Regions from separate parts of the Lysinibacillus sp. FSL M8-0134 genome, predicted to be linked through region 1. Evidence: predicted binding sites of a transcription regulator. Region 1 holds the regulator's gene; each other region holds the start of a gene.
The links. The regulator LexA, encoded in region 1, represses DNA repair genes until DNA is damaged. The targets are predictions, from matches to a motif close to CGAACATATGTTCG.

Region 1 (3,354 bases):
GAAATCTGCGATGGACAGTCGCTTTACTAACTTCAAAACCTAACCCTCTAAGCGTTATAGAAATTTCTTCAAAGGTAAATCCACGTTTACGCAGCTTGACAATTTCATCTACAGGTAGTTCCTTACGCTCCTGACCATGCGGGTTACCTCGATTCGATAAATTATTTTCAGGACGGTAGCCATTCTCTACAGCACGGCGCATACCTCTACGTATTTTAGCATTATGTATTCTACGCTGGTATTCCTCTACTATCGCTAAAATCTCAAGCAGCATCGTGTCCATTTCGTTTAGTTGCACCGGTCCTGCATCACGCATAGAGAAAACATCTGTTGCTGATTTTTGTAACAAATGCAACACAGCCATCCTTGCATTTCCACGTCCTAAACGTGTTTCATCTTGTACAAAAAGGGCGTTAATCCCCTTTTCTTTAATGAAATCAAGCATTTCAAGTAAGCCCTCACGTTCTACATCGTAGCCGCTGTGCTTATCCTTAAAAACGCCCTTCACCTCATAACCTTGCTCTTTTGCATAGCGCAGTAACTCTTCTTGTTGTCGCTCTAAAGACGAGCTTTGTGTTTCCTTTTCAGTACTTACACGGCAATAGACAACAGCCGACAGTTGATTATTGATCATTGTTCGTTTCTCGCAATTTCAATGGTATTGATGGGATCGGCCTGATTACTCACTACAGGAATGACTAGAGATTTTCCTGCCACAATTTTAATATCCGCTAGCTCATTTTCTGTTTTCACAAGCTTAATCCAATCTTCAGTACTCATTTTACCACGGTATTGCTCTGCTAACGACCATAAGCTATCCCCGTGTTCGATTTGAATTTCAGCGTAACTAACGTGTCCTGGATCAGTAATGTAAAGATATCCTGCAAATAGTAGACAAACTCCCATCAAGATTGAAATATGTGTGTTTTTCTTTAACCATGTCATGTTCATAACCCCTTTTGTAGAATGTTTGTTCGGAATGTATGTTCTCATAATAAAGCGAACAAACGTTTTTGTCAAACACTTTTCGAACCTATGTTTGCATACGTGTTCGCATTCTGTTATACTATCAAATAAGAAGAATGATATTAGAAAAAAGAGGTGAGCACTCATGAAAAAAGTTTCAAAAAGACAAGAGGATATTTTAGCTTTTATTAAAGAAGAGGTACGAGCTAAGGGCTATCCACCATCAGTACGAGAAATCGGGGAAGCAGTTGGACTTGCTTCAAGTTCCACTGTTCATGGTCATCTAGCTCGATTAGAACAAAAAGGCTTTATTCGTCGAGATCCAACAAAGCCACGTGCGATTGAAATTCTAGAGCCTGAAGAATCCATTCAAAAGCAACAAGTAATTCATGTTCCACTTGTTGGTAAGGTTACAGCCGGTTCTCCTATTACAGCTATTGAAAACATTGAAGAGTATTTCCCGCTACCAGATACGTATGGCACAAGTGAAGATCAATTGTTCATGCTTGAAATTATGGGGGAATCAATGATTGAAGCAGGAATTTTAGATGGGGACTTAGTCATTGTGAAGCAAAAGGCAACAGCCAATAACGGTGATATTGTTGTAGCTATGACAGCTGAGGATGAAGCCACTGTAAAACGTTTTTTCAAAGAAAAAAACCATTTCCGTTTACAGCCTGAAAATTCATCCATGGAGCCAATTATTGTCGATCAAGTTTCTATTTTAGGACAAGTTGTTGGTCTCTACCGTCGTGTGCATTAATTACGAAAATAGGTATCGAGGATTATATGTTCCTTATGAGCATGTATCCTCTTTTTTACGCAAAAAAAGAATCCACATACTAGCATTGGATTCTTTACTCTATGCCCTTCTAAGCTTCTTTTTTGAACTTTAAGCTAGCCTCTACAAATGCTGAAAATAATTTTTTAGCGTTCTCTTCTCCTGCTTTGGCCATTTCCTCAGGATGCCACTGAACTGCCAAGCAAAATGGTAAATCTTCATGAACTACTGCTTCGATAATACCATCGCTTGATTTCGCTGCTACTTTTAATTTCTCTGCTAGAACATTCACAGCCTGATGATGAAACGAATTTACAGCAACTTTCTCTTGTTCTAAAATAGTTGCTAATAAATTATCTGCAATAATCTGTACATAATGAGTAGCTACAGCTCGACCTGATTGCTGTGCATGTTTAAGCAACTTCGTACTAAAATGGTCACTATCAATGTCCTGATATAAAGTACCACCTAATGCGACATTTAAAATTTGGATTCCACGACAAATACCGAAAATAGGCATTTTTCGTATAAAAGCAGCTTCAATTAAAGCTAGTTCAACTGTATCCCTCGCTGGATGAATTTTCCCTAGCTTTGGTGATGGCTCTGCTCCGAATAGAAATGGATGCACATCATAGCCACCCGATAACAATAAACCATCTGTAAGAGCTAAAATTTGAGCCGCATCCTCCTCAACACCTAAAGGAATAATAAGCGGAATTCCTCCCGCCTCAATAATACTTTGACTGTAAGCAGCATTTAAATGAGCGGATAAATCATCCTCCACAAAGGCTGTAATGCCAATAACCGGTTTCACTTGCTTCCCTCCATATACTTGAAGATTGACAATTACCAAAAACCTAAATACCAATTGATTAATGAATCACCATAAAAATAAACAATGATCGCTGCTAAGGCGATAGACGGACCAAAGGGGAAGGGTGTTTTTCTTCCTTGCTTACGCTTGAACAAAATGATAACCCCCACAATCATACCGATAACTGCCGCCAGAAATAGTGTTAACAGTGTATTGATTGTGCCAAGAACGAGTCCAATTAAAAAGAATAATTTAATATCTCCTCCACCCATGCCACCATTCGATATAACCGCAATAACATATAGTATGCCAAAACCAACGACAGCACCCACAAGACAATCCCACCATGGTGTTAATGGCGATAGTACCCGACCTACAACGAGGAATGGTAAAAAGAATATAAGCACCCTATCTGGGATGAGCATATAGGCTAAATCCGAAACAATAATAATAACGAACAAGGAGATAAATAAAAGCGCTACAATAAATTCTATGCCCCAACCTAGCCGCCAATAAGCAAAGGCAAACAAAACACCTGTCCATATTTCTATTGCTGGGTATATCCAACAAATTGTATAGCCACAGGTTCGACATTTCCCCCCTAAAAACACATAAGACAATACTGGTACTAAATCAATCATCTTTAATTGTCTATTACATTTGGTACAATGTGAGGGAGGATGGACAATCGATTCCTTCTGTGGGACGCGTAAACCTACCACATTATAAAAAGAGCCAAAGACAAGCCCAAATAAAAATATAAAGATTGTATAAGCCATTTCCATTTTTTTGA
Region 2 (3,354 bases), 1.8 Mb from region 1:
TTCGCACAAACACATATTTGCGTATAATCAATGTTTTTTAGTTGGTTCTTCATGGTCAGTACTCCTTTTAAGGGATTCTACTAATTGTAAGTATACACCTTAGAGGTGGAAATTACTTCTTGACAGCTATATGAGCGGCAGTTATTATCATTGTACATGTATATACATATAATTGGTAGGACATGAAAAAGAACCTATGGCAAAGGGGGCTGCGTCCTTTTCAGGGAGCCTACGATGTACCTTATGTCTAACGTTAGTTCACAAGGGTTTTCTTTAGCTTTCCAACTAGCGGGCTGAAGCGGCAAGTAAGTAGCATAGAATGGAAAGCCTTTTTCACCTATCCCATTAGAGAATGTTATTTTTTTTACTACCATAAAAACATGTATATACATGTTTTTAGTGCCACTCATATGAAAAGTAGGTGTTTGGATGAAGCGTGTTCATTATAGCTGGTTTATTTTAATTGTCACATTTTTTTCTATTATTGTGGCAGGTATTACATTGTCATCCTCTGGCGTTTTTATCAATCCTCTTGAAAAGGAATTTCAATGGGAACGGTCAACTATTGCCCTAGCCTTCGCCATAAGTCTATTTTTATATGGTATATCAGGGCCATTTATGGCGGCATTGCTTGAAGTTATTGGCTTAAAGAAAATGATGCTAAGCGCGATGGCTACGTTAATTGTAGGGATTACTTTGACATTTTTGATGAATCAATCATGGCAGTTAATTGTGATTTGGGGTGGCATCATCGGCCTTGGTGCAAGCCTTTTTCTAACGGTCCTTAGTCCCTATGTAGCTAATCATTGGTTTGTCAAACGCAGGGGATTAGCAGTTGGTATATTAACGGCTAGTACAGCTACAGGACAATTAATTCTACTACCAGTGCTAGCCATGATCATTGAACATTATTCTTGGCGCTGGGCAATGGGGTTAATTCTTCTTCTAAGTACGTTGATGTTCACCTTGATTGCTATTTTTATTAAAAATAAGCCTCAGGATGTGGGGCTAAACCCATATGGACAAGAGGAGTTTATTGAAGAACAGACAGTGCAGCAGAAGAAAAATCCGATTCATATTGCGTTTAACGGTTTACTAGAGGCGGTTAAGATTAAAGCCTTTTGGCTATTAGCAGGAAGCTTCTTTATATGTGGACTTTCAACGAGCGGCTTGATCGGGACTCATTTTGTTTCGTATTGTATTAGTTTTGGCGTTCCTTTAGTCACCGCTGCATCACTCTTATCATTTATGGGTGTGTTTAACTTACTAGGGACGACTGCCTCAGGCTGGCTATCAGATCGCTTCGATAATCGTTGGCTGTTATTTTGGTATTACTTGTTACGGGGAGCTTCTTTATTATTACTCCCTTATGCATTATCACAAGGTTCTGTTATTTTACTGACGATATTCACTATCTTTTATGGACTCGATTGGATTGCCACAGTACCACCAACGATCAGTATTACACGACAAATTTTTGGTATGCAAAAAAGTAGTATTATTTACGGATGGATATTTGCCTCACATCAAGCAGGAGCTGCTGTTGCTGCATATGGTGGTGGATTGATCTATCAATTTTTTAATTCCTATACATGGGCTTTTTTCCTTGCGGGTATATTCTGTGCCATGGCTAGCCTGTTCGTAATCATTGTCAAAAAACAAACACCACAGCATGTATAATAAACGAAAAAAGTTGAACCTCAAATAACGGGTTCAACTTTTTTTAAAATCCTTTGACATGAATCAAACAAAAGTTTATAATGTAAACAAATATAATAAAAGGTGATGCTATGAATGAAAGAGAACAGGCGGTGCTTGCTTTAATTCGCCAAAATCCGTTTATGTCTCAGCAAGAGATGGCAGATGCAATGAATCTTTCACGTCCAGTGCTTGCTAATTTAGTGTCTAGTTTAACAAAGCAAGGAAAAATTGTAGGTCGTGCATATATTTTACCCGAGGAAAATGAAATTATTTGCATCGGGGGAGCCAATTTAGACCGAAAATTCCACGTGAAAGGCAATGTTCAATTTGGGACATCTAACCCTGCTAGCTCTTCTTTTAGTGTTGGTGGTGTTGGTAGAAACATTGCTGAAAATTTAGGCAGATTAAACCATCAAGTGACATTGCTGACAACGGCTGGGAAAGATGCTGATTGGCAAGTCATCCAAGAAGCTTCGGAATCCTTTATGAACCTACGTTATGTGGAGCAGCTAGCAGAGGCTTCAACGGGTTCTTATACAGCTATTATGGATGAGCAAGGGGAGCTAGCATTAGCTGTAGCCAATATGGAAGTGTATGATCTACTAGTACCTAGCTTATTGAAAAAGCATGAAACAATGTTAGTCAACGCAGGCTGCTTTATTCTGGATTTAAATTGTCCAAAAGAAACAGTAGCCTATATCCAACAAGTAGCCGTTGCTCGTAATATCCCACTTGTCATTGTGCCGGTATCTTCACCGAAAATGAATCGACTACCTGAAACATTACAAGGAGTAACATGGTTTATTTGTAACACGGATGAAGCGGAAACAATTGTTGGACATAAAATTGAAAACGCTACCCATTATGAAAAAGCTTTACAACAGCTCCTGCAGCTAGGTGCCGAACATGTCATTATTACAGCAGGCAGCAAGGGTGTATATGCAGCATCTACTACCATTGCTCCAAGTCATTTTGCTGCCAAAGTGATAGAAAAAATTGAAGATGTTACAGGAGCAGGAGATGCCTTTGTCAGCGCAGTCATACATAGCTGGTTGACAGGACAATCCTTTGCGACAAGCATTGATGCTGGCTTAACAAATGCTAAAAATACTTTGGCATCTCCCTATACAGTAAGACCAGAATTATCCGTAGATTTGTTAACAAGTGAAATGGAGGAATAACAACATGAAAGAATTCATCGTATTATCAGAAGAAGTAAAAGCAGGACAAGCAAAAGGTCTACCAATCGTTGCATTAGAATCAACAATTATTTCACACGGTATGCCATACCCACAAAACGTGCAAACTGCGCGTGAGGTAGAGCAAATTATTCGTGATAACGGAGCAGTACCTGCAACAATTGCGTTAATTGATGGAAAAATTAAAATTGGTCTATCTGATGAAGAACTTGAAATGTTCGGGAATGCACAAGGTGTTGCAAAAGCATCTCGCCGTGATTTAGGTTACCTACTTGCAACGAAAAAATTAGGTGCTACTACAGTTGCAGCTACGATGATCTGTGCAGAGCTTGCAGGCATTGAAATCTTTGTTACTGGAGGTATTGGCGGTGTTCACCGTGGTGCTGAAACAACAATGGATATCTCTGCAGACTTAGAGGAATTAGCACAAACAAATGTTGCTGTTATCTGTGCA
Region 3 (3,354 bases), 120 kb from region 1:
AATTGCGCCAGATTTTGATTGAATTTACACAAAATCCGTTCTATTAGCCAAAGGCTCTAGCTTCATTTAGTAGGTGTTTAGACATCTATATGAAAGGGAAAATCTCAACAATATTCTAAATGTGTGATGTCCATTTCACTAGAAAACACTAGGTAAATGAAGATAAAATGTACTGCCTATTTAAAGTCATAATTCAGAAATTATACATATTTAATTGTATAGCTAGCCTTAAGCTCTGTCAAGGATAGTCGGGCGTCTGTTCGCCCTTCAGCCAAAAAAAGTAAGTCCTATCCATTCGGTTATTTTTCACCCTATTACTTTTACACTAGAAAAAATTTCATCTTAAATACAATTAATATAAAAACAGTACATAAGAAATAACACCTTGAGATAGATGGCATTACTCTTATTATGGGTAAAAGTTTAAGAATATAGACAAAAAAAGCATTGTTCCCTCAAAAAATGGGAACAATGCAATCGTTTATTATTCTTCTTCAAGAAGTAACATCAATTCTTCATCCATCTCTTCTTCATCATGAGCAGCAATTGTGTAAGAAGAAGCTGCAATACCATAAGAAGCTCGAATTTTATTTGCGATGTCTTCCATAACAGCAACATTTTCTTTTAAATATTGTTTAGCATTTTCTCGACCTTGACCTAGACGTTCATCACCATATGCATACCAAGAACCACTTTTTTGGACAATATCTAATTCTACACCTAAATCAACTGTTTCGCCTTCTTTAGAAATACCTTCACCATACATAATATCCACTTCAGCAGTACGGAAAGGCGGCGCTACTTTATTTTTAACAATTTTAATTTTTGTACGGTTACCAACAATATCATTACCTTGTTTAATAGCTTCTGCTCGACGCACTTCTAAACGGACAGAGCTATAGAATTTAAGAGCTCGTCCACCTGGTGTTGTTTCAGGGTTTCCGAACATGACACCAATTTTTTCACGAACTTGGTTAATGAAAATAGCAATCGTTTTTGATTTATTAATCGCACCTGAAAGTTTACGTAATGCCTGAGACATTAAACGTGCTTGTAGGCCGACATGAGAATCACCCATATCCCCTTCAATTTCAGCTTTTGGTACTAAGGCAGCAACGGAGTCAATAACGATAATATCAATAGCACCGCTACGCACTAATGCTTCTGCAATTTCAAGTGCTTGCTCCCCTGTATCTGGCTGTGAAAGTAATAGCTCGTCAATATCGACGCCTAATTTTTGCGCATAAACTGGGTCTAATGCATGCTCTGCATCGATAAATGCAGCTTGTCCACCTTTTGCTTGAACTTCCGCAATGGCATGAAGCGCAACTGTTGTTTTACCAGATGATTCTGGGCCGTATACTTCAATAATACGTCCACGTGGATATCCGCCTACTCCTAATGCTGCATCAAGTGCTAACGATCCACTTGAAGATGTCGCAATTTCTAGATCGGTTTTTTCGCCGAGTTTCATGATAGAACCTTTACCAAAATTCTTTTCAATTTGTTTTAGAGCCTGTTCTAAGGCTGCTTTACGATCACTCATTCATTTTCCTCCTTCGAAAACTGTTCACTGTTTTTGTCTATCTCTACTATACTTGTTTTTGAGAAAACACGCAAGAAAAAAGCGAACATTTATTCGATTTTTCTTCAAAATAAAAATTTGGATAGTTTTCCTCTACCCAAATTCCTATTTTTTACTCTATCTATATCGTTTTGTATATCCACGCTCTTCTAATAACTGCATTAAATAATGGCATGTAAATTTCACTGCACGAAGTCGATTCGTATTACGCATGCCAGATAAATGAAGTAAATATGTAAGTGGCTCCTCATCCTCAATGGCAATGCCTATCCAAACCGTACCTACAGGTTGGTGATCATGCGCAGTAGGGCCTGCTTCTCCCGTAAGACCTATGCCAATATTTGTTGAAAACTTTTCACGTACAGCACTCGCCATTGCCGCTGCACACTCGCTGCTGACAACACCATGTGTATCAATTAATTCTTGTGAAATACCAAGCTGTTTTACTTTCGCATCAGCTGCATATGTAACAATGCCTCCGATAAGCGCATTGCCTACTCCGGGAATTTCAGCAAGTTCAGATTGAAATAACCCAGCTGTTAAACTTTCTGCAGCTGCAATTGTTAGCTTATTATCAAGTAACATTTCAACCGTTTTAGATGCAAGTGAATCATCATCTACACCATATTGATATTCTCCAACTAGTGCCTGTATCTCTGCCACTTTTGCAGCAATTAACTGTTGGGCTTGTTGCTCTGTTGCTGCTTTAGCTGTCACGCGCAATGTTACCTCTCCATCAGAAGCAAGTGGAGCAACCGTTGGATTTGTTTGTGCATCTAATATATCTTGAACACGTACTTCGAGCTCGGCCTCACCAATGCCATAAAAACGCATGACATGAGATGCAATGATCCCTCCATCATTCAGCATCGCAGCAAGCTTAGGTTTGGCCTCAAATTGAAACATTGGTTCTAGCTCTTTTGGAGGTCCTGGAAGTAAAATATAGGTACGATCATTCTTTGTTAAAATCATACCAGGAGCCATGCCATGGTGATTTGCTAGCACTTCACTCCCAGCTAAAATTAATGCCTGTTTACGATTATTCTCCGTCATTGGACGTCCTCGTTTGGCAAAAAATTGCTCAATATACGTTAATGCCACTTCGTCAAATTCAAGAGAAACGCCGAGGTGACGTGCAATCGTTTCCTTCGTTAAATCATCCTTCGTAGGTCCAAGCCCTCCCGAAAAAATAATGAGATCAGCACGTGACTCCGCCACTTCAATAGCTTGTTCTAAACGTTGCGCATTATCTCCCACTACTGTGTGATAAAAAACGTTTATACCAAGCTCTGATAACTGACTTGAGATAAATCTCGCATTTGTATTCGTAATTTGACCTAATAATAACTCAGAGCCAACAGCAAGAATTTCAGCATTCATGATTCACAAGACCTTTCTTATTTAGACTCAAGTAAAACACGTCTGTTTAGATAGAAATAATCCCACCCAGACCATAGCGTAAAGAACAATGCAATATAAAGCATGATCATATCAAATGGAATACCAATTAGTGTAAAGATTGTATTGTGTAAAAGAGCAGCAGCAATCGCTACAATTTGTGCCCAAGTTTTTATTTTACCAAGCTGATTAGCAGCTACAACTTCTCCCCCACCTGCCAAAATGAGACGTAAGCCAGTTACTGCAAATTCACGGCTAATAATAATGATAATGATCCAGGCAGGCGCCATATCAAGTTCTACCATTAAAATAAAGGCTGCTGAGACAAGTAATTTGTCAGCTAAGGGATCTAAAAATTTCCCAAACGTTGT

Region 2: the regulator LexA is predicted to act here: its motif matches at 1,745-1,758, upstream of MKY49_RS15465 (carbohydrate kinase).
Region 3: the regulator LexA is predicted to act here: its motif matches at 1,629-1,642, upstream of recA (recombinase RecA).

The regions. Positions count from the first base shown of each region.
Region 1 covers NZ_JBBPAJ010000001.1:1,207,648-1,211,001, reverse strand. The annotation lists gene MKY49_RS05845 (YneB family resolvase-like protein) at 1-634, opposite strand, end outside; gene yneA (cell division suppressor protein YneA) at 631-945, opposite strand; gene lexA (transcriptional repressor LexA) at 1,112-1,729, shown strand; gene MKY49_RS05830 (gamma-glutamyl-gamma-aminobutyrate hydrolase family protein) at 1,839-2,561, opposite strand; gene MKY49_RS05825 (prepilin peptidase) at 2,594-3,346, opposite strand.
Region 2 covers NZ_JBBPAJ010000001.1:3,021,666-3,025,019, reverse strand. The annotation lists gene MKY49_RS15475 (MarR family winged helix-turn-helix transcriptional regulator) at 1-53, opposite strand, end outside; gene MKY49_RS15470 (MFS transporter) at 430-1,680, shown strand; gene MKY49_RS15465 (carbohydrate kinase) at 1,791-2,882, shown strand; gene MKY49_RS15460 (pseudouridine-5'-phosphate glycosidase) at 2,887-3,354, shown strand, end outside.
Region 3 covers NZ_JBBPAJ010000001.1:1,085,470-1,088,823, reverse strand. The annotation lists gene recA (recombinase RecA) at 485-1,546, opposite strand; gene MKY49_RS05275 (competence/damage-inducible protein A) at 1,703-2,965, opposite strand; gene pgsA (CDP-diacylglycerol--glycerol-3-phosphate 3-phosphatidyltransferase) at 2,983-3,354, opposite strand, start outside.